Regions from separate parts of the Bradyrhizobium sp. NBAIM18 genome, predicted to be linked through region 1. Evidence: predicted binding sites of a transcription regulator. Region 1 holds the regulator's gene; each other region holds the start of a gene.
The links. Region 1 encodes HrcA, which represses chaperone genes, less so after heat shock. Its sites were predicted from a motif close to GTTAGCACTCNCNNNNNGNGAGTGCTAAC; they were not measured.

Region 1 (6,866 bases):
CATAGCGCTCGGTCAGGCGGCGCGTGATGCGGGTGTCCTCACAGGCGATGACGTCGACGCCGGCGAGCGTCTGCAGCGCCCGCAGGGTGATGTCGCCGAGATTGCCGATCGGGGTCGCGACCAGATGGAGGCCGGGCGCGGCCTTCGGCGCCGCGAGCCGATGGGCATCGATGGAGAAACCGCGCGAGGCGGCGTCTTGAGCTTCAGGCGTATTTATCGGGGCCGGCTTTGCGCGCATAATGGAGCCAACTTAGGCACGATCGCTAAGGCTGGGAACCGGCTCGCCGAAAAAGATCGTGCCCAAAGATCGTATCCGGGTGAGGGGCGAGGAACGGACGGGAATGTGATCGGTCGAGATCGCGCCGGGAGGCAGGAGGGGCCCTCGCGCCATATTCGCGACGGAAACGCCGCCTTGATGAGTGAATGAGTGACGGCGAAGAGTAGCCGGGACGGGATTGCGGCCGCGTTAAGCGATTGTTATCCTTTTGTTTTGGTTAACTATTTGCCGACACACTACCTGAATCCGCGGCCCCCCGTCGCGGAAAGCAATGTCGTGATCGGCCGGCGAACGGCGGGTCGGAAGAGAAGCTGCCATGGTCGGCCCGCGTCATCCAAAGTCTCACCTTCCGGAGCCCCGATCGCCAGGGGCGACCCGGCGGGCTGCGCTCGGCCTGTTGCTAAGTGCGCCCGTGTTGTCGGCCTGCGCCGGCGTGCAGCAAAGCCTCAGCCAGTTCTCCAACCCGTTTTCGAGCTCCGCACCGCCGGCGCAGCCGGCAGGCCCGCAGCAGCAGGCGACAACCGCCGGCACCGGCGGCGTGAAGGTCGGCCTGATCCTGCCGCTCTCAGCTGCCGGCAATGCCGGGCTCGCCGCGCAATCGATGCGCAACGCCGCCGAGATGGCGCTGGCCGAGTTCCAGAACCCGAACATCCAGCTCCTGATCAAGGACGACAATGGCAGCCCGCAAGGCGCGCAGGCCGGCGCGCAGCAGGCGGTCGACGAAGGCGCCGAGATCATCCTCGGGCCGCTGTTCGCGCAATCGGTGCCGGCCGTGGCGCAGGTCGCGCGTACGCGCGGCATTTCCGTCATCGCCTTCTCGACGGATTCCAGCATCGCCGGACGCGGCGTCTATCTGCTCTCGTTCCTGCCGGAGTCCGACGTCAACCGCATCGTCGAGTATTCCGCCGGCATCGGAAAGCGCTCCGTCGCGGTGCTGGTGCCCGACAACGCCTATGGCAATGTCGTCGAGGCCGCGGTGAAGGCGGCGGTGCCGCGGCGCGGCGGGCGCATCGTTGCGTTCGAGAAATACGGTGCCGATCGCGCCACGCCCGCGCGCACCGTGGCGCAGCAGCTCGGCAGTGCGGACGCGCTGTTCATTGCCGATGACGGCGATGCCGTCGTGTCAGTCGCGGACGCCATGACTGCCGCGGGCGCGAACCTGCGCAACATCCAGCTGCTCGGCACCGGCCTGTGGGACAATCCGCGCGTCTATGCCAGCGCCGCGCTGCAGGGCGGCCTTTACGCCGCGCCCGATCCGGCCGGCTTCCGCGCCTTCTCCGGCCGCTACCGCACGAAATACGGCGCGGAGCCGATCCGCACCGCGACCCTTTCCTATGACGCGGTCGCGCTCGTTGCCGCGCTGGCGCGCACGCAAGGCGGCCAGCGCTTCTCCTCCGACGTGCTCACCAACCCCTCAGGCTTCGCCGGCATCGATGGCCTGTTCCGCTTCCGTGCTGATGGCACGAATGAACGCGGACTTGCCGTGATGAAGGTGACGCAAGGCGGCGGCGTTGCGGTGGCGGGCTCGCCGAAGAGCTTTGGGGCGTAGCTCGGTGCAGTAGGGTGGGCAAAGGCACGCTTGCGCCGTGCCCACCATCTCTTTCGATAATGAAAGTTGCGTGGGCACGCGTCGCTTTGCCCACCCTACGAGAGTTCCTTACGCCGCCAGATCCGCGACCACGGCATCCAGCACCGGAAAACCGCTGCTGGTTACGCGCAACCGTCCCGTTGCATCCACGGTGATCGCGCCTTCCTCGCGCAAGAGCGCGATGCGGCGGGGGTCGAGCGGGCGGCCGGCGAGGGCCTTGTAGCGTTCGGGATCGATGCCTTCGGCGAGCCGCAATCCCATCAGCAGGAATTCGTCGGCGCGTTCCTCGCTGTTGAGGAGCTCGTCGCTGACGACACCGTCGCCGTTGGTCTCGACCCGCATCAGCCAGGCCTCGGGACGCTTCTCGGTGGCGGTGGCGTGGCGCACGCCGTCGATGTCGAGACGGCCATGTGCGCCGGGGCCGATGCCGGCATATTCCTCGCCGCGCCAGTACACCAGATTGTGCCGGCATTCGGCGCCGCGCCGCGCGTGATTGGAGATCTCGTAAGCGGGCAGCCCGAGCTTGTCGCAGGTCTCCTGCGTGACGTCGTAGAGCGCGCGGGCGACCGCTTCGTCCGGCGTCTTCAGCTTGCCGGCCTGGTGCAGGCCGAAGAAGGGCGTGCCTTCCTCGATGGTCAATTGATAGAGCGACAGATGCTCGGCCGCTTCATCGATGGCGTGCCGCAGCTCGCCCGCCCACATCGCCGGCGTCTGGTCGGGGCGGGCGTAGATCAGGTCGAACGAATAGCGGTCGAACGCGCGGCGCGCGATGGCGACGGCATCGAGCGCTTCGCGCGCGCTGTGCATGCGGCCGAGCGCTTTGAGCGAGGCGTCATCGAGCGCCTGCACGCCGAGCGAGACGCGGTTGACGCCGGCGATGCGATAACCGGCAAAGCGCGTGGCTTCGACGCTGGTCGGGTTCGCTTCCAGCGTTACCTCGACGTCGCCTGCGACGGTCCAGTGCTTGCCGATCGCGTCTAACACCGCGCCGACGGTGGCGGGCTGCATCAGTGACGGCGTGCCGCCGCCGAGGAAGATCGAGGTGACCTCGCGGCCGGGCGCGCGCTCGGCGGTCGTTGCGATCTCACGCGCGAAGGCGGCGGCGAAGCGCGTCTCGTCGATCGCGGCATGGCGGACATGGCTGTTGAAGTCGCAATAGGGGCACTTCGACAGGCAGAACGGCCAGTGCACATAGACGCCAAACGCATCCTTGTTAGCGCGGCTCAAGGCAGATCTCCGCCAGTTTCCGAAAAGCGCGGGCGCGGTGCGACAGGCCGAGGCCGAGCGGCGGCAGGCCGTGCTTCTCGATGCTGGTCATCTCGCCGAAGGTGCGGCTGTGCCCGTCCGGCAGGAACATCGGGTCGTAGCCGAAGCCGGCTGTGCCGCGCGGTGGCCAGATCAGCGTGCCGTCGACGCGCGCCTCGACCTCCTCGCGATGATCGTCGGGCCAGGCCACGCAAAGCGCCGAGACGAAGTGGGCTTTGCGCTTGTCCGGCGTGGTGGCGCCGCGCTCCTGCAGCAGGCGCTCGATCTGCGCCATCGCCGCGTTGAAATCCTTGGTCGGGCCGGCCCAGCGCGCGCTGTAGATTCCCGGCGCACCGTCGAGTGCGTCGACGACGATGCCGGAATCGTCGGCGAAGGAGGGCAGCTTGGTCGCCTCCGCCGCGGCGATCGCCTTGATCGCGGCGTTGCTGCGGAAATCGTTGCCGGTTTCCTCGGGCTCGTCTAGGCCGAGCTCGCCGGCCGACACCGCCTCGATCCCGTACGGCGCGAGCAGCTCCCTCATCTCGGCGCGCTTGCCGGGATTGTGGGTGGCGATGACGAGCTTGTCGGTGATTCGGCGGTGCATGGGCCTATTGACTACGCCACGGCCAGTTTCTGCAAGTCCACCAGGCGGGCAATGCCCTTCTGCGCCAGGGCGATCAGCTTCAGGAACTCGTCCTGCGTGAACGGCTCGCGTTCCGCGGTGCCCTGCACCTCGATGATGCGGCCATCGCCGGTCATGACGAAATTGGCGTCGGTCTCGGCTTCCGAATCCTCGGCATAGTCGAGATCGAGCACCGGCGTGCCGTTGTAGATGCCGCAGGAGATCGCGGCGACGTTGTCGCGCATCACGTTCGCCTTCAGCATGTTGCGCGCCTTCATCCAGTTGAGGCAATCGGCAAGCGCGACCCAGGCGCCGGTGATCGAGGCCGTGCGCGTGCCGCCGTCGGCCTGGAGCACGTCGCAATCGACCGTGATCTGGCGCTCGCCGAGAGCTTCGAGATCGACGATGGTGCGAAGCGAGCGGCCGATCAGGCGTTGGATCTCGACCGTGCGGCCGCTCTGCTTGCCGACGGAGGCCTCGCGGCGGGTGCGTTCGGAGGTCGCGCGCGGCAGCATGCCGTATTCGGCGGTGACCCAGCCGCGGCCCTGCCCCTTCAGCCACGGCGGCAGGCGGTCCTCAAGCGTGGCGGTGACCAGCACATGGGTGTCGCCGAATTTAACGAGGCACGAGCCTTCCGCATATTTGACCACGCCGCGCTCCAGCGTCACGGGGCGCAATTCGTCGGGCGCACGGCGGCTTGGCCGCATGGGAAATCTCCAAAACTCACGGAAATAGGCTGTTCGCGGTGCTTGTAGGTGGGGCGGGGGTGGGCGGCAAGGGCTTATTCACCCCCTGACCGTCGGCCTGCAAACGCCACGCTTGTCAGACGCGGCCCGGATGGACAAATTATAAGGATCTGAGAGGAGTTACCGTCTGTGGCCCATCACGATCCGATCCATCTGATCGCGCCGCGCGCAGGCCTTGCCCAGCTCAACGAGCGTTCCCGCGACATCTTTCGTCAAATTGTCGAAAGCTATCTCGCGACCGGTGAGCCGGTCGGCTCGCGCAACATTTCCCGCCTGATCGCGATGCCGCTGTCGCCGGCATCTGTGCGCAACGTCATGGCCGATCTGGAACAGCTCGGCCTGATCTATGCCCCGCACACCTCCGCCGGCCGGCTGCCGACGGAACTGGGCCTGCGCTTCTTCGTCGATGCCCTGATGCAGGTCGGCGACCTCAACGAGGCCGAGCGGCAGGCGATCCAGAGCCAGCTCTCGTCCGTCGGCGAGGCGCAATCGGTCGAGGCGGCGCTGGACCAGGCCTTGATGCGGCTCTCCGGCCTGACCCGGGCCGCCGCCGTCGTGCTGACGCCGAAATCCAATGCGCGGCTGAAGCACATCGAATTCGTCCGCCTGGAACCGGAAAAAGCGCTGGTGATCCTGGTCGGCGAAGACGGCCAGGTTGAAAACCGCGTGTTGACGCTGCCGCCCGGAGTTCCCTCTTCGGCGCTGACAGAGGCCGGCAATTTCCTCAATGCGCGGATCCGCGGCCGCACCTTGGCCGAAGCGCGGCTCGAGCTCGAGACCGCACTCGGCGAGGCCCGTGCCGAGCTCGATCAGCTGACACAGAAAGTGATCTCGGCCGGCATCGCCAGCTGGTCCGGCGGCGAGAGCGAGGACCGTCAGCTCATCGTCCGCGGCCACGCCAATCTGCTCGAAGATCTGCACGCGCTGGAGGATCTGGAGCGCGTTCGCCTGTTGTTCGACGACCTCGAGACCAAGCGCGGCGTGATCGATCTGCTCGGCCGGGCCGAGACCGCCGAAGGCGTGCGCATCTTCATCGGCAGTGAGAACAAGCTGTTCTCACTGTCGGGGTCCTCCACCATCATCTCGCCCTATCGGGATGCCGCCGGCCACATCGTCGGCGTTCTCGGCGTGATCGGCCCGACGCGGCTGAATTATGCCCGCGTGATCCCGACCGTGGACTACGCCGCCCGCATCGTCAGCCGCCTGTTGGGGGGCTGACCGGCCTTTCTGCCGATCACGGGCGCTTGATTTTCGCGGGCTTAAGCACGATATCCGGGCCAACATCCCTGAAACGAGTTCGAGATCAGAGCCGATGACCGAGCAAGACCGGCAACCCCAAGACACGACTGCAGCGACCGGCGAGCCCGTGGTGTCGAAACCCTACATCATGCCCGACGATCCCGAGCCGGGTTCGGTCGAAACCCTGCAAAAGGAAGCGGCTGAAGCGCGCGACCGCATGCTGCGGACGCTGGCCGAGATGGAGAATTTGCGCAAGCGCACCGCCAAGGAAGTTGCCGACGCCCGCCTCTACGGCATCACCGGCTTCGCGCGCGACGTGCTCGACATCGCCGACAATCTCCAGCGCGCACTCGATGCCGTTCCGGCGGAGGCGCGTGCTGCGGCCGATCCCGGCCTGGTCTCGTTGATCGAGGGCGTCGAGCTCACGGAGCGCGCGCTGCTCAACGCGCTGGAAAAACACGGCGTGAAGAAGCTGGATCCTCAGGGCCAGAAGTTCGACCCGAACTTCCACCAGGCAATGTACGAAGTGCCTGACGCGTCAGTGCCGTCGGGCACCGTGGTGCAGATCATGCAGGCCGGCTACACCATCGGTGACCGCGTGCTGCGCCCGGCGCTGGTCGGCGTCGCCAAGGGCGGCGCGAAGACTGCGCCCGCGGCGAACAACAACGAATCGAGCAGCGCGGCGAACTGAGTGTTGGCGTCATTCCGGGGCTCGACGAAGTCGAGAACCCGGAATCCATCGAACAGCAGAGACAACCGCACAATGGATTCCGGGCTCGCGCTGAAGCGCGCCCCGGAATGACGGAAGATGGCGCGCCGCCTACGCGCTCACCGCGATATCCGCAGACTGAATCCGCTTCACGCCCGCCTTGGCCATGTCGGCCCAGGCCTTGGCGAGCGAGCCCTGCGTGTCGATGCCGCGGCAGGCGTCTTCCACCACATAGACCTCGAAGCCCGCCTTGCGCCCGTCGAGCGCGGTCCAGGCGACGCAGAAGTCTGTCGCAAGACCAGCGACGAAGACGCGCTTGATCTTGCGGCCCCTCAGGTAGCCGGCGAGCCCGGTCGAGGTCTTGCCGTCGGCCTCGAGGAAGGCCGAATAGCTGTCGACGTTCTTGTGAAATCCCTTGCGGATGATGAGCTCGGCGTGCG
Region 2 (6,866 bases), on a different contig from region 1:
GAGCGAGACTGTGGTCGAGAACCACGAAGCGGGCCTGCTCTATGTCGAGGGCCGGCTCGTGGAGCGGCTCGCGCCCGGCCGGCACGCCTTCTGGACCGTCGGCCGCAAGATCGAGGTGAAGCGCCTCGATCTGCGGCCCCAGGCGGTCGAGATCACCGCGCAGGAGATGCTGACCAAGGATCGCATCGCGCTGCGGGTGACGCTGACGGCGTTCCGCCGCATCGTCGATCCCGAGCGCACGGTGGCGACCGTGCCCGACGTGGATGCGTGGCTGTACCGCCTGGTGCAGTTCGCGATCCGCGAGGCGGTGGCGGGCCGGACGCTGGACGAGGTGCTGTCTGCGAAGGCGGCGCTGGATGCGGAGCTGCGCGACTATGTGCGTGCACGCGTGGCGGTATCAGGCGTGGAGGTGACCGAGCTCGGCGTCAAGGACGTGATCCTGCCCGGCGAGATCCGGGAGCTGGTGAACAAGGTGGTGGAGGCGGAGCGGGTCGCGAAGGCGAACCTGATCCGCCGGCAGGAGGAGACCGCGGCGACGCGTTCGCTCCTGAACACTGCCCGCCTGATGGAGGAGAACCCCCTGCTGCTTCGGCTCAAGGAGCTGGAGTCGCTGGAGCGGCTGGTCGAGAAGGTCGGCCGCATCGACCTCCATGCCGGTGAAGGCCAGGGCCTCGATGCCCTCCTGACCCGGCTCGTGCGTCTGAAGGCGCCCGAGAGCGCATGAACCGAAGGGCCGCCCACGGGCGGCCCTTCACATCGGCGTTGCTGCCGTCTGCGATGAACGCGATCGGCGCGGGGCGCGACCAAATTTGAGCTCGTCGGGGATTGAGCGCGCTCGCAGGTTGCGTCATCTTGGGGCCGCAACGTCTTGATCAGGGAAGGCCCATGACCGTTCTTCAGGAATCGATCCGCCCCGCGGCACGATCCAGCGACTGGAAGGCGATCGTCGTCCTGATCCTCATGATCCCGGTGCTGTGGTCGCCGGTGATCCTGTTTCGCTTCGTCCTGTATCAGCCGTTCAACATTCCGTCCGGGTCGATGACACCGGCGCTGATGGTCGGCGACTACGTCTTCGCCGCGAAATACACTTACGGGTATGGCCGCTATTCACTCCCATTCGCGTCGTCCTGGATCTCGGGCCGCGTCCTCGCCGCCGATCCCGAATACGGGGATATCGTGGTATTCCGGACGGCGAAGGACAGTTCTGCCGACTACGTCAAGCGCGTCGTCGGCCTGCCCGGAGACCGCATCCAGATGCGGCAGGGCCGGCTCAGCCTCAACGGCCGCCCGGTGACCCGCGTCGCCCTGGAGGCGACATTTGCCGGCGACGCCTGCGGTGTCGACGACCGCGCGGCCGTCAAGCGCTGGCGCGAGACGCTGCCGAGCGGTGCGTCCTATGTGACCTACGACTGCCTCGACAACGGCTATCTCGACAACACAGACGTCTTCACGGTGCCGCCGGGCCACATCTTCGTGCTCGGCGACAACCGCGACAATTCCACCGACAGCCGCATGTCGACATTCGGCTTCGTGCCGATGGACAATCTCATCGGCAAGGCGACGCGGATCTTCTGGTCGCTGGATGAAGACGGCGAGCCGCGTTTCGAGCGGCTCGGGAAGGTGGAGTAAGGCTTGCTCCGTCATTCCGGGGCAGCGCGTAGCGCTGAGCCCGGAATCCATAACCACAGGCGGACGGAATGGCCTACTATGTCTACATCCTCGCGAGCAAGAAACACGGCACGCTCTACATCGGCGTGACCAATGACCTCGTGCGCCGCGTGCATCAGCACAAGACAAAGGCCATGCCTGGCTTCACGACGAAGTACGGAGTTGACAAGCTCGTGCTGTTCGAAATCTATGACGATCCCGCGACGGCCATCGCCCGCGAAAAGGAGCTCAAGAAATGGCGGCGGGATTGGAAGACGCGCCTGATCGAGGAGCAGAACCCGAATTGGGATGATCTCTATCCGGGGATAGCCAAATAAGGCTCATCCTGCACTCCTTGTCATTCCGGGGCGGCGCGCAGCGCCGAGCCCGGAATCCATAACCACAGGCGGATGGAATGGCCCGCTATGCCTCTCGCCCGTGAGTTTCGTGGTTATGGATTCCGGGCTCGCGCCCAAGGGGGCGCGCCCCGGAATGACGTGCCACAAACAAAAACCCCGGCATCGCTGCCGGGGTTTCGCGATTCGTATCGTGCCTGAGAGGCTGGATCAGAAATCCATGCCGCCCATGCCGCCGCCCGGAGGCATCGCGGGGCCGGCGCCGCCCTTCTTCGGCAGCTCGGCGACCATGGCTTCCGTGGTGATCAGGAGCGCGGCCACCGAGGCAGCGTTCTGGATCGCGGTGCGGACCACCTTGGTCGGGTCGATGATGCCCTTCTTGACGAGGTCGGCATATTCGCCGGTCTGGGAGTCGAAGCCGTAATTGTAGGCCTTGTTCTCCAGGATCTTGCCGACGATCACCGAGCCGTCTTCACCGGCGTTGATCGCGATCTGGCGGGCGGGGGCCGACAGCGCCTTGCGCACGATCTCGACGCCGGTCTTCTGGTCGTCGTTCTTGGTGCGCAGACCCTTGAGCTGCTCGGAGGCACGGAGCAGGGCGACGCCGCCGCCCGGAACGATGCCTTCTTCCACGGCCGCGCGGGTCGCATGCATCGCGTCATCAACGCGATCCTTGCGCTCCTTCACCTCGACCTCGGTCGCGCCGCCGACGCGGATCACCGCGACGCCGCCCGCGAGCTTGGCGAGACGCTCCTGGAGCTTCTCACGGTCGTAGTCCGAGGTGGTCTCCTCGATCTGCGCCTTGATCTGGGCCACGCGCGCCTCGATGTCGGCCTTCTTGCCGGCGCCGTTGACGATCGTGGTGTTCTCCTTGTCGATCATCACCTTCTTGGCGCGACCGAGCATGTTGAGCGTGACGTTCTCGAGCTTGATGCCGAGGTCTTCCGAGATCGCTTGGCCGCCGGTCAGGATCGCGATGTCCTGCAGCATGGCCTTGCGGCGATCGCCGAAGCCCGGAGCCTTGACGGCCGCGACCTTGAGGCCGCCACGCAGGCGGTTCACGACCAGGGTCGCGAGCGCTTCGCCTTCGACGTCCTCGGCGACGATGACCAGCGGCTTGCCGGTCTGCACCACGGCCTCGAGCAGCGGCAGCAGCTCGTTCAGCGAGGAGAGCTTCTTCTCGTTGATGAGGATGTAGGCGTCGTCCATCTCAACGCGCATCTTGTCGGCGTTGGTGACGAAGTAGGGCGAGATGTAGCCGCGGTCGAACTGCATGCCCTCGACCACGTCGAGCTCGGTCTCGAGCGACTTGGCTTCCTCGACGGTGATGACGCCCTCGTTGCCGACCTTCTTCATGGCGTCGGCGAGGAACTTGCCGATCTCGGCATCGCCGTTGGCCGAGATGGTGCCGACCTGGGCGATCTCGTCGTTCGAGGTGACCTTCTTCGAGTTCTTCTCGAGGTCGGCCACGACGGCTTCGACCGCGAGGTCGATACCGCGCTTGAGGTCCATCGGGTTCATGCCGGCGGCAACGGACTTCGCGCCTTCCTTCACGATCGCCTGGGCGAGCACGGTGGCGGTGGTGGTGCCGTCGCCGGCCGCGTCAGCGGACTTGGAGGCGACTTCGCGCACCATCTGCGCGCCCATGTTCTCGAACTTGTCGTCGAGCTCGATCTCCTTGGCGACGGTGACGCCGTCCTTGGTGATGCGGGGAGCGCCGAACGACTTGTCGAGCACGACGTTGCGGCCCTTCGGACCGAGCGTGACCTTCACCGCGTTGGCGAGTACGTCGACGCCGCGCAGCATCTTGTCGCGCGCTTCAACCGAGAATTTGACTTCTTTGGCTGCCATCTGGATTTTTCCTTGAGGGTTTGACTGGAGGGAGGAGAGGGGCTCTTAAGCCGCCTTCTTCTTGGACTCGCTGACTTCGAGAACGCCCATGACGTCGCTCTCCTTCATGATCAGCAGGTCCTGGCCGTCGATCTTGACCTCGGTGCCGGACCACTTGCCGAACAGCACGCGGTCGCCGACCTTCAGGTCGATCGGGATCAGCTTGCCAGCTTCGTCGCGGCCACCGGGGCCAACGGCGACGACTTCGCCCTGGGAGGGCTTTTCCTTGGCAGTGTCGGGAATGATGATGCCGCCAGCGGTCTTCTCTTCTGCGTCGATGCGCTTGACCACGACGCGGTCGTGAAGCGGACGGAATTTCATGCAGTCCTCCTAAGCATTTGCTCGGGTTGAGGTTTCGAGATTGTTAGCAATCGCTGCCCGTGAGTGCTAGCACGAGCGAGCCTGAAATAGGACAGGAATTTTGCGGGGGCAAGGGTTTGTAGCAGAAAAATTAGCAGCCGAAAGCGCGGACTGCCAGAAACCCCTAACCATCGTTAACCGGGCAGTCGTGACCGTATTAGCACGGAGTCGTCTCTGCTGCTAAAGCATTGAATTTCAACAGCTTGTTAAACTTTTGGGCTTGAGATGAGTTGTCAGTTTGCGTCACATTTCTCTCATGTGAGCGCATCGTTTCCGGGTGGCTCCCCGGGGCACGGACCAAGCCACTCGCCGAATGCGCTCCTGCAAAGGAGGTTTGGCATGGGACTGCGCGTTGGGGGCGTTTCCGAGGAATTCCGGAAACAGATGCTGGGCTACGGGCTGACGACGGCACAAATTCTCTATCGAATGCCGGATCATCCCTCGCTGCTCCAGACCTATGTCTGGCAGAACTACGACATGTTTCCGAAATTTCCGGCCCTGAAGGATTTCCTGGCGTTCTGGCAGGAGAAGCTCGACGGCCCTCTCCATTCGGTCACGGTGGCGCATTCCAAGCTGATCAAGCCGGCCGAGCTCCGCGCCGTCGACGGCGTGTTCCGGCTGCATTGAGCAGAGGTCAGACGCCGCTGCTGCAGTAGCGCCTCCACATCGCGCGATAGGCCTCGTCCACCGCGCGTGCATATGAGATGGGGTTGCCTGCGGGTGCGGCGTCGATCGTTGCCGGCAATTCGCGGCGCAATTTGTCGAGCGCGCCAATCTCGGCCGCACGGCTGGCCGCGATCTCGACATAAGCCTCCTCGCTGTCGGCGACCCAGTCCGGCAGGCCGAGTGCGGTGAGGATGGCGCCGGCAGCGCGGCCGGGCAGGCTGTTGCCGAGCTTCGCCACCACAGGCACGCCCATCTGCAGGGCTTCCCAAGTGCTGACGCCGCCGTTCTGCGGGAAGGTGTCGAGGCAAATATCGACGCGATTGAACGACGCCAGGTGGTCCTGTCGGGACGTTGCGCCGAGCAGCTCGACCCGATCGGCCGGCAGGCGGCACGCGGCGAACCGCGCCAGCAGGTTGTCGCGCACCAAAGGATCGTCCAGCGCAAAATCCTTCACCAGCAGCCGCGCCCCCGGCACTCGCTCGAGGATTCTCGACCATGCCTCCGCCGCCTCATCCGAGATCTTGCTGATGCGGTTGAAGACACCGAACGTGACGAAGCCGTTCAAGAGCGCCGGCGTCTTGCCCTGCGCAATCCCGGCCGGCAGCGGCGCCAGCGTCACGAAGCACGGCAGGTCGACGACCGTCTCTGCAAACAGATGCCGAACGTCGTGCGGAATCCCGACCGGATCCGAGAACAGATAGTCGATCGTCGGCAGCCCGGTGCCGGTGCCGTGGCCCCAGCCGTGCGCCTGGATCGGCGCCGGCTTGCGCGCAAATACGCCGAGGCGATTTCCTCTGGTGTGGCCGGACAGATCAATCAGGATATCGATGCGATCGTCGCGAATCTGGTCGGCGAGGCGATCATCGCTCCATTGCGAGGCGTCACGCCAGCGATCGGCGATGCCTTGAAATTCGCGTGTCGTCGCGTCCACTTTCGCCGAGCACGAATAGCACACGATCTCGAACTGGGCCCGGTCATGGTGTTGCAGAACGGGCTTGAAGACGAACGCAGCCGAATGCGCGTTGAAGTCCGACGAGACGTAGCCCAGCACCAGGCGACGATCCGGATCGCGGCTGTTGTCATGCGGTGCCCCCGCTTCGGAAGCGATTTTCGCGCCGATCCGCTCCCACCAGACGCGTCGCGCCTCTTGATGCTGCTCGACGCTGGCGTCCGGCACGAAGTCGAGCGTGAAGATCTTGCTGGAGATCGCGCTCTCGAGGTCGGGCCGGATGTCGAGGGCTCTGTCGAAACTGGCGAGGGCTTCGTCGACCCGGCCGAGTGCGGCAAGACAAAGGCCCAGCACCAGGTGAGCCTGATCGGAATCGGGCGCGATCGCGAGCGCCTTTTCGCAATCGGATAGTGCCTCGGCCATCTGCCGGGTCTGGAGCAAGACATTGGCGCGCCAGAGCCATCCGTTCACGTCGTCAGGGGCGAGGGCGATTGCCCGGTTGCAATCCGCCATGGCCTCGTCGAATCGCTGCAGCTCCCGGAGTGCCACGGCGCGGTTCGCCAGTGCCGCCGCATAGTCGGGCTTGATCGCGAGCGCGCGGTTCAGGCTTGCAAGAGCCTCGTCGTAGTTGCGCAGACGGCAGAGCGTGGAGCCGCGGCCGTTGTGGGCTTCGGCAAGGTTTGCGTCGATGGCGAGCGCCCGATCGTAGCTGTCGAGCGCTTCCTGGTAGCGATCAAGCGCCGCGCTCGCGTTCCCGAGGTTGGAGAGGGCGAGGGCGTAGTTGGGCCGCAAGGCGAGCGCCTTGCGATAGCTCTCGCGGGCCTCGGCGTGACGTTTCAGCCCGTTCAGCGCGACGCCCAGACTCATATGGGCTTCGGCCGAGCGCGGATCGACGACAACCGCCCGGCTCAGCAGGATCTCGGCCTGCTGAAAGTGCCCGGCATCGGACTCCAGCGCGCCGAGCATATGTAGCGCGATGAATTGATTGGGCGCGATCT
Region 3 (6,866 bases), on a different contig from region 1:
CATCGCCGAACAGGAATTCGATGAAGCCGCCGCCCATGTTGGAATGGGACGCCACGCGCACCGGCGCCGGCGGCACGCGCGGCTGGTACAGCACCGCCGGCGGATCGTTCGGCACGCTGTTGTCGAAGGCGCCTGCGTCGTTCGCGCCGGCCATGAAGGTGCAAGCGCTGCCGAGCAGCGCGACAGACATTTTCTTGAACATCGACGTACTCTGTACTGTTTCGTCTAGATCACATGCGTCGTGGAGAGCCGGTGGCTGATCCGCGCTCTTCGACGTGGTCAATAAAAAGCAAAAGCCGTTTTGTTTGGTAAACGGACAGCGCGTTTGGATTCACCACGTCGCGAGCGCGCCTGCAATTTGGCGATCAGCGTTTATTTTCGATGAACGCCGCGCGGCCATGGTTAATCGCTTCTTTGCGCCGCGTCGCGCGCGGCCGATCAGCAGTTCCTGCTGTGAACTTCGTGTTAAATCGCTTCTGTCTACAAAGACGCGTGAGTGAGGTGGGGGGAGTATCCTGATGGCTGTTCACCGCAAGCGTTTTCGCGTCGAAGATATCGTCGGTGGCGAGATGCCCATTGTAGACGTAACTGAAGAGGCACCCCCGATGCATAGCGAGATCATGGCCGAGCTGCGCGCGATCCGCGCCCAGATGGCGAAGGGCATCGTCGCGGCCCCGCTGTCCGGCAGCGCTGCCATGGCGGCGATCGACGCCTCGACCGCGCACGAGCTTGCCGAAGCGCGCACCATGCTCGAGACCTACCGGGCGCAGATCGAGCAGTGCGAGAAGCTGAAGGTCGAGCTCGACCTCATCCACGACGCCATCGACCGCACCAAGCGCGAGATCGCGACGCTGCACGGCAAGAGCTTCGACGGCGGCGAGATGGCCAAGGTCAACGGCGAGCTCGGCGCGGTGGTCGGCGGCACCGAGCAGGCGACCCAGCAGATCCTCGAAGCCGCGGAATCGATCGACCAGGCCGCCAGCGCGATGTCGAAGGTGGACTCGATCGATCAGCAGAAGCGCCTTGCCGACGACATCCAGGAACGCGTCATCTCGATCTTCGAAGCCTGCAACTTCCAGGACCTGACCGGCCAGCGCATCAGCAAGGTCATGGGCACGATGAAGTTCATCGAGCAGCACATCAACGCGATGATGGAGATCTGGGGCGGCGTCGACGCGATCAAGTCCCATGTGCCCGCGCAGGTCGACAACCGCAGCGAGGACGAGAAGCTCCTCAACGGCCCCAAGCTCGCCGGCGACGTCGGCCACGCCTCGCAGGACGACATCGACGCTCTGTTCGACTGAGCGGCGACGACATAGGAATAACAAAACGCCGGCCTTGGGCCGGCGTTTTTTGTTTGGGGCCCCTCCGCTGTCATCGTCCGGCTTGACCGGACGATCCAGTATTCCAGAGGCATCAGTGATTGAGCCGGGCAGCCGCGGCATTCTGGATGCCCCGCCTTCGCGGGACGAAGGAAAGATATTACGCCCTCGGCGCGCAGCGGACGTAGACCATGTTGCCGTAGCGGGTGCCGGCGTCCTTGTCGATGAAGCGGGTGATCATGACGCGACCGTCGAAGGAGACGATTTCGCGGTCCTGGTCGCCGGGGGTCGGGCCGGCCGGCCCGATGTAGTTCTTGCCGCTCGGCGAGCCCTTCAGCCGCAGCTCCTGCGGCGTCGCCTGGTCGGCGAGATGCATGATCACGCCACCGGAGGAACCGGCGGTGATCACGTAGGGGTTCCTGCATTGCTCGCGCGCCATCTTCTCGGTGCGGGCGCGATCGGCCGGGTTCTGGAACGAGGCGAGGCCCCAGCGGCCGACGATCTCGTCGGCGCGGATGGTGGCGGGCATTTCCGGAGCGACGCCAGGTTCGGCTTCGGGCGGCGGCGGGGACGACGTGAGGGACGGCAGGTTGAAGCCGCCGCCGCAGGCGCCCAGCAGCAGCGCCAGACAAGAGGCGGCCGCCAGATTGGCAACCATGCGCGCGTGAGCCGAACTGATCATGGCATTCCCCCGAACAAGACCATGGCCGCACCCCTCCCGCAGCCAAGCGCAAAACCGCTGCCGGAGCAATGACGTCGTTCTCTACGCCGACGCCCCGAGCGAGTTTCCAATGCCACCATCCTATATCCGCCTCAACAATCGCTTAACCACCTTTGCTTGACAGGATCGCGGCCAAGCCATATTTCCGGACCCACTATTAGCACTCGGAGAGCCCGATTGCTAAGCGCGCCGTTCGATCCTCGACGAGAGGGGGACGGAAGCGCCGCCCCACCGACCCCACTACTTCCGAAGCGAGCCTCCAAAGGGAAACGTCATGGCTAAATCCAAATTTCGTCCGCTGCATGACCGTGTCGTGGTCAAACGTATCGACGCCGAGGAAAAGACCAAGGGCGGCATCATCATTCCGGACACGGCCAAGGAAAAGCCGTCCCAGGGCGAGATCGTCGCCGTCGGCCCCGGCGGCCGCGACGAGACCGGCAAGCTGATCCCGATCGACCTCAAGGTCGGCGACCGCGTGCTGTTCGGCAAGTGGTCGGGCACCGAGGTCAAGATCGACAACGAAGAGCTCCTGATCATGAAGGAGTCGGACATCATGGGCGTGCTGGCCTAAGGCCGTCCGCCTGAACAGCCGCTGAATGTCATGCCCGGATCCAGGCGATCCGGGCATCCATCGTTCCGCCGCACGGCACAAGACAACACACATCACATAACACGAGGGATTGCAGACCATGGCTGCCAAAGACGTCAAGTTTTCCGGAGACGCGCGCGATCGCATGCTGCGCGGCGTCGACGTTCTCGCCAACGCCGTCAAGGTGACGCTCGGCCCGAAGGGCCGCAACGTCGTCATCGAGAAGAGCTTCGGCGCCCCCCGCATCACCAAGGACGGCGTCACGGTCGCCAAGGAGATCGAGCTCGAGGACAAGTTCGAGAACATGGGCGCCCAGATGGTGCGTGAGGTCGCCTCCAAGACCAACGACCTCGCCGGCGACGGCACCACCACCGCGACCGTGCTGGCCCAGGCCATCGTGCGCGAAGGCGCCAAGGCGGTCGCCGCCGGCATGAACCCGATGGATCTCAAGCGCGGCATCGACACCGCGGTTGCCGCCGTCATCAAGGATATCGAGAAGCGCGCCAAGCCGGTCGCCGCCTCCTCCGAGGTCGCCCAGGTCGGCACCATCTCGGCCAACGGCGATGCCGCCATCGGCAAGATGATCGCCCAGGCGATGCAGAAGGTCGGCAACGAGGGCGTCATCACCGTCGAGGAGAACAAGTCGCTCGAGACCGAGGTTGATATCGTCGAGGGCATGAAGTTCGACCGCGGCTATCTCAGCCCCTACTTCGTCACCAATGCCGAGAAGATGACCGCCGAGCTCGAGGACGCCTACATCCTCCTGCACGAGAAGAAGCTCTCGGGCCTGCAGGCCATGCTGCCGGTGCTGGAGGCCGTGGTGCAGTCGGGCAAGCCGCTCGTCATCATCGCCGAGGACGTCGAGGGCGAGGCGCTGGCCACCCTGGTCGTCAACCGGCTCCGTGGCGGCCTGAAGGTGGCCGCGGTGAAGGCGCCGGGCTTCGGTGACCGCCGCAAGGCCATGCTGGAGGACATCGCGATCCTGACCGGCGGCCAGCTGATCTCCGAGGAGCTCGGCATCAAGCTCGAGAACGTCACGGTGAAGATGCTCGGCCGCGCCAAGAAGGTGGTGATCGACAAGGAGAACACCACGATCGTCAACGGCGCCGGCAAGAAGCCTGACATCGAGGCCCGCGTCGGCCAGATCAAGGCCCAGATCGAGGAGACCACCTCGGACTACGACCGCGAGAAGCTCCAGGAGCGCCTCGCCAAGCTCGCCGGCGGCGTCGCGGTGATCCGCGTCGGCGGCGCCACCGAGATCGAGGTCAAGGAGAAGAAGGACCGCGTCGAGGACGCGCTCAACGCCACCCGCGCCGCGGTTCAGGAAGGCATCGTCCCCGGCGGCGGCGTCGCGCTGCTCCGCGCCAAGAAGGCGGTCGGCCGCCTCACCAACGCCAATGACGACGTCCAGGCCGGCATCAACATCGTGCTGAAGGCGCTGGAAGCCCCGATCCGCCAGATCTCCGAGAACGCCGGCGTGGAAGGCTCGATCGTGGTCGGCAAGATCCTGGAGAACAAGTCCGAGACCTTCGGCTTCGACGCCCAGAACGAGGACTACGTCGACATGGTCGAGAAGGGCATCATCGATCCCGCCAAGGTGGTGCGCACCGCGCTGCAGGACGCCTCCTCCGTGGCCGGCCTCTTGGTGACCACCGAGGCCATGGTCGCCGAGATGCCGAAGAAGGAAGCTCCGCCCGCGATGCCCCCCGGCGGCGGCATGGGCGGCTTCTAAGCCTTCCGTTCCGTGACAGAGTTGCGAAGGCCGCCTCCGGGCGGCCTTCTTTTTTGCCGACCCTGCCCGTTTCGCTTTCCGATTCAACCAGCGGCCAAAACCCACTACGGTGGCGCGCCGATTCTGATTGTTTGGGCATGATCCTAGAGACCGCTTCACGCTTTGCGGATCATGGCCGTTGCGCGAGGATGTCATCGATGCGTGCGCTTCTGGTTTGCTCCACGGCCGTTCTGGCCCTGCTCGCCGTTCCGCCGCAGGCCTCCGCCCAGATGAAGCTGTCGCCGAAGGCGACCGCGCCGGGGGGAACCGAGACGCGCTATTTCACCGCGATGGACGGGCTGATGGACGGTAATGCCGACGTGATCCTGAAGGAGACGCGCCAGGGCAAGACGCTGACCGCGGCGGTGCTCGACGTCTGCTACCCCATCGCCAAGAACTCCGACCGCAAGGACCGCTTCGTCGTCAACCTCCAGGTCGCCGGCCAGACGCTGACCGGAACGACGCAGAGCATCAGTGAGAAGTCGCCGGTCAGCGTCAAGCTGACGCGCAAGCAGTCCGGCGACATGTTCGAGTTTCGCGGCCAGATCGCGGTCGGCCAGGCGGTGACCGAAGTGACCTCGCCGGACAATTCCGATCTCAGCGAAAAGGAATTCCTGGACAGTCAGACCTCCGACGACGGCATCACGCCGCAGCCGAAGGATTTCACCGACGTCTCGCCGGAAGCTATCGCGGTCAAGGTCAAGCTCGACGCCGCGACCGACTTCCTGAAGAGCCTGAAGGGCCAGGAGGTCGAGGTGACGCTGGCGAGCCTCAATGTCGGCTGCGACGCGCTGCGCGCGGGCGAGCAGACCATCACCATGTCGGTCGATCCCGAGCGCGCCGGCGCGCTGCTGGCGAAGTTCAAGGCAATGCCGGGCGTCACGGCCGCAGGCTGGACCGCGGGCATGACCGAGATGGACCGCACCATCCGCTTCCCTGCGGCCGACTGGCGCGAGGGCGACAAGATCAACAAGGGCAAGCTTGCAACGGCGGTGGCGAGCGTGCTGAGCAGGACGCTCGCCGCAAAGCCGGTCACGCAAAACTTCAACCCAGCCACCGGCAGGCTCAAGCTGGTGTTCAAGCGGCCGAACCAGGACTTCCCGGCGCTCGAGCTCACCGACACGATCGAGGTTGCAGGCCTGGTCTCGCCCGACAAGCCGGGCACCACCGACAAGCTCATGCTCTGGATCGGCAGCCCGGCGACCACGACGGCCGACGAGGGCAGCGGTGCCAGGCTCAATCTGTCCGACGATGCCAGCCTCGACGAAGAAGGCGATCTGCCCGACGACAACGGCTCGATCGAGGCGCTCGTCAAGGAGCTGAAGGGCCAGCGCTGGGACGCCGACAAGTCGGTGTGGAAGTAGGCTTGACTTCCAGTACTCCGAGACAGCAGCGATGGAATCGATAGGCTGCGGCGTACTGGATTCCCCGCCTTCGCGGGGAATGACAGAGGCCTAATTCCCCGTCGTCCTGAAGCGCAGCGGCTTCGGGCCGATCAGCGTCAGCACGTCGCCCTGGCGCTTCCAGGTCTCCACGCTGCCGAGGGCTGCGACGAGCTCGTCGTCGGCCTGCGCTCTCGCCGGCGGACAGTTGCGGTTCTCGATCTGGCCGGGCACGAAGATCACGGTGTTGCCGGCGACCGAGAACTGGCCCTTGCCGCCCTTGCACCAGAGCTCCAGCACGACCTCACCATTGTCGCCGATCTCGATGTTGGGAATCCGCTTCGAGCCTGCCTGCGGCAACGCCTCCAGCGTCATCTCGGTGCCGAACGGAAACCCCTCCTGGGCACGCGCGAGTGTGGACATCGCGAACATTGCAACTGCCGTACACACCAATCGCTGGAACGAAACCATGAGACCTCTCGACCGACCTGATTTGCCGCACCTTCTATGAGACGGCGGGGGCGTTGAGAAGGTTCGCGCATGGTCGATGCAGGCGCACCGGCATGGCGAAGCCCGGGGCGCCTTCGAAGACCACGCCGAACGAGAAAGCGATCGGCAGCCAGTTGCAGCCGCGGCGCGAAGTTCTCGCGCATGCGGCGGTTCCCGTCCGCTCACAAGGTCGCGAAATCGCGGAGCACCTTGCCCCGCACCGGCGGGCACCATGCTAGGGTTGCTGGCTGCGACAATCCAACGCAAATTGCAGAACTTGCGACTTTAGTCTAAGCGCGCCCATTTCCGCCATCGCCTCAGCTATTTGGCTCTGGGCATCGTGCACATCCCCTGAGGAGATCCAGCTCTGTGAACAACATCCGCGCCACGCTCGCGATCGTCTGGCGAATCGCCATCCCTTATTTCCGATCAGAGGACAAATGGGCCGGCCGCGGCCTGCTCGCCGCGGTGATCGTGATCGAACTGCTGCTGGTCGCCATCGATGTGCTCGTGAACCAATGGTACAGCCGCTTCTACAACTATCTCCAGGAGCGCGACTGGAACGGCTTCGTCTGGGAGCTGGGCGTCTTCA

Region 2: I6F17_RS12025 (co-chaperone GroES) is a predicted target of HrcA. The motif match lies at 4,257-4,285, and genes of this name have one in related genera.
Region 3: I6F17_RS21790 (co-chaperone GroES) is a predicted target of HrcA. The motif match lies at 2,200-2,228, and genes of this name have one in related genera.

Annotation. Positions count from the first base shown of each region.
Region 1 covers NZ_JADYVO010000015.1:150,932-157,797, forward strand. The annotation lists gene rsmI (16S rRNA (cytidine(1402)-2'-O)-methyltransferase) at 1-238, opposite strand, end outside; gene I6F17_RS27320 (penicillin-binding protein activator) at 594-1,826, shown strand; gene hemW (radical SAM family heme chaperone HemW) at 1,935-3,092, opposite strand; gene rdgB (RdgB/HAM1 family non-canonical purine NTP pyrophosphatase) at 3,079-3,714, opposite strand; gene rph (ribonuclease PH) at 3,726-4,439, opposite strand; gene hrcA (heat-inducible transcriptional repressor HrcA) at 4,608-5,696, shown strand; gene grpE (nucleotide exchange factor GrpE) at 5,791-6,408, shown strand; gene pncA (bifunctional nicotinamidase/pyrazinamidase) at 6,538-6,866, opposite strand, start outside.
Region 2 covers NZ_JADYVO010000004.1:332,185-339,050, reverse strand. The annotation lists gene I6F17_RS12045 (slipin family protein) at 1-724, shown strand, start outside; gene lepB (signal peptidase I) at 886-1,629, shown strand; gene I6F17_RS12035 (GIY-YIG nuclease family protein) at 1,698-1,985, shown strand; gene groL (chaperonin GroEL) at 2,214-3,854, opposite strand; gene I6F17_RS12025 (co-chaperone GroES) at 3,900-4,214, opposite strand; gene I6F17_RS12020 (usg protein) at 4,593-4,880, shown strand; gene I6F17_RS12015 (tetratricopeptide repeat protein) at 4,888-6,866, opposite strand, start outside.
Region 3 covers NZ_JADYVO010000009.1:249,854-256,719, reverse strand. The annotation lists gene I6F17_RS21805 (L,D-transpeptidase) at 1-202, opposite strand, end outside; gene I6F17_RS21800 (protein phosphatase CheZ) at 519-1,304, shown strand; gene I6F17_RS21795 (hypothetical protein) at 1,483-2,004, opposite strand; gene I6F17_RS21790 (co-chaperone GroES) at 2,318-2,614, shown strand; gene groL (chaperonin GroEL) at 2,733-4,364, shown strand; gene I6F17_RS21780 (hypothetical protein) at 4,562-5,767, shown strand; gene I6F17_RS21775 (META domain-containing protein) at 5,858-6,256, opposite strand; gene I6F17_RS21770 (ABC transporter ATP-binding protein/permease) at 6,644-6,866, shown strand, end outside.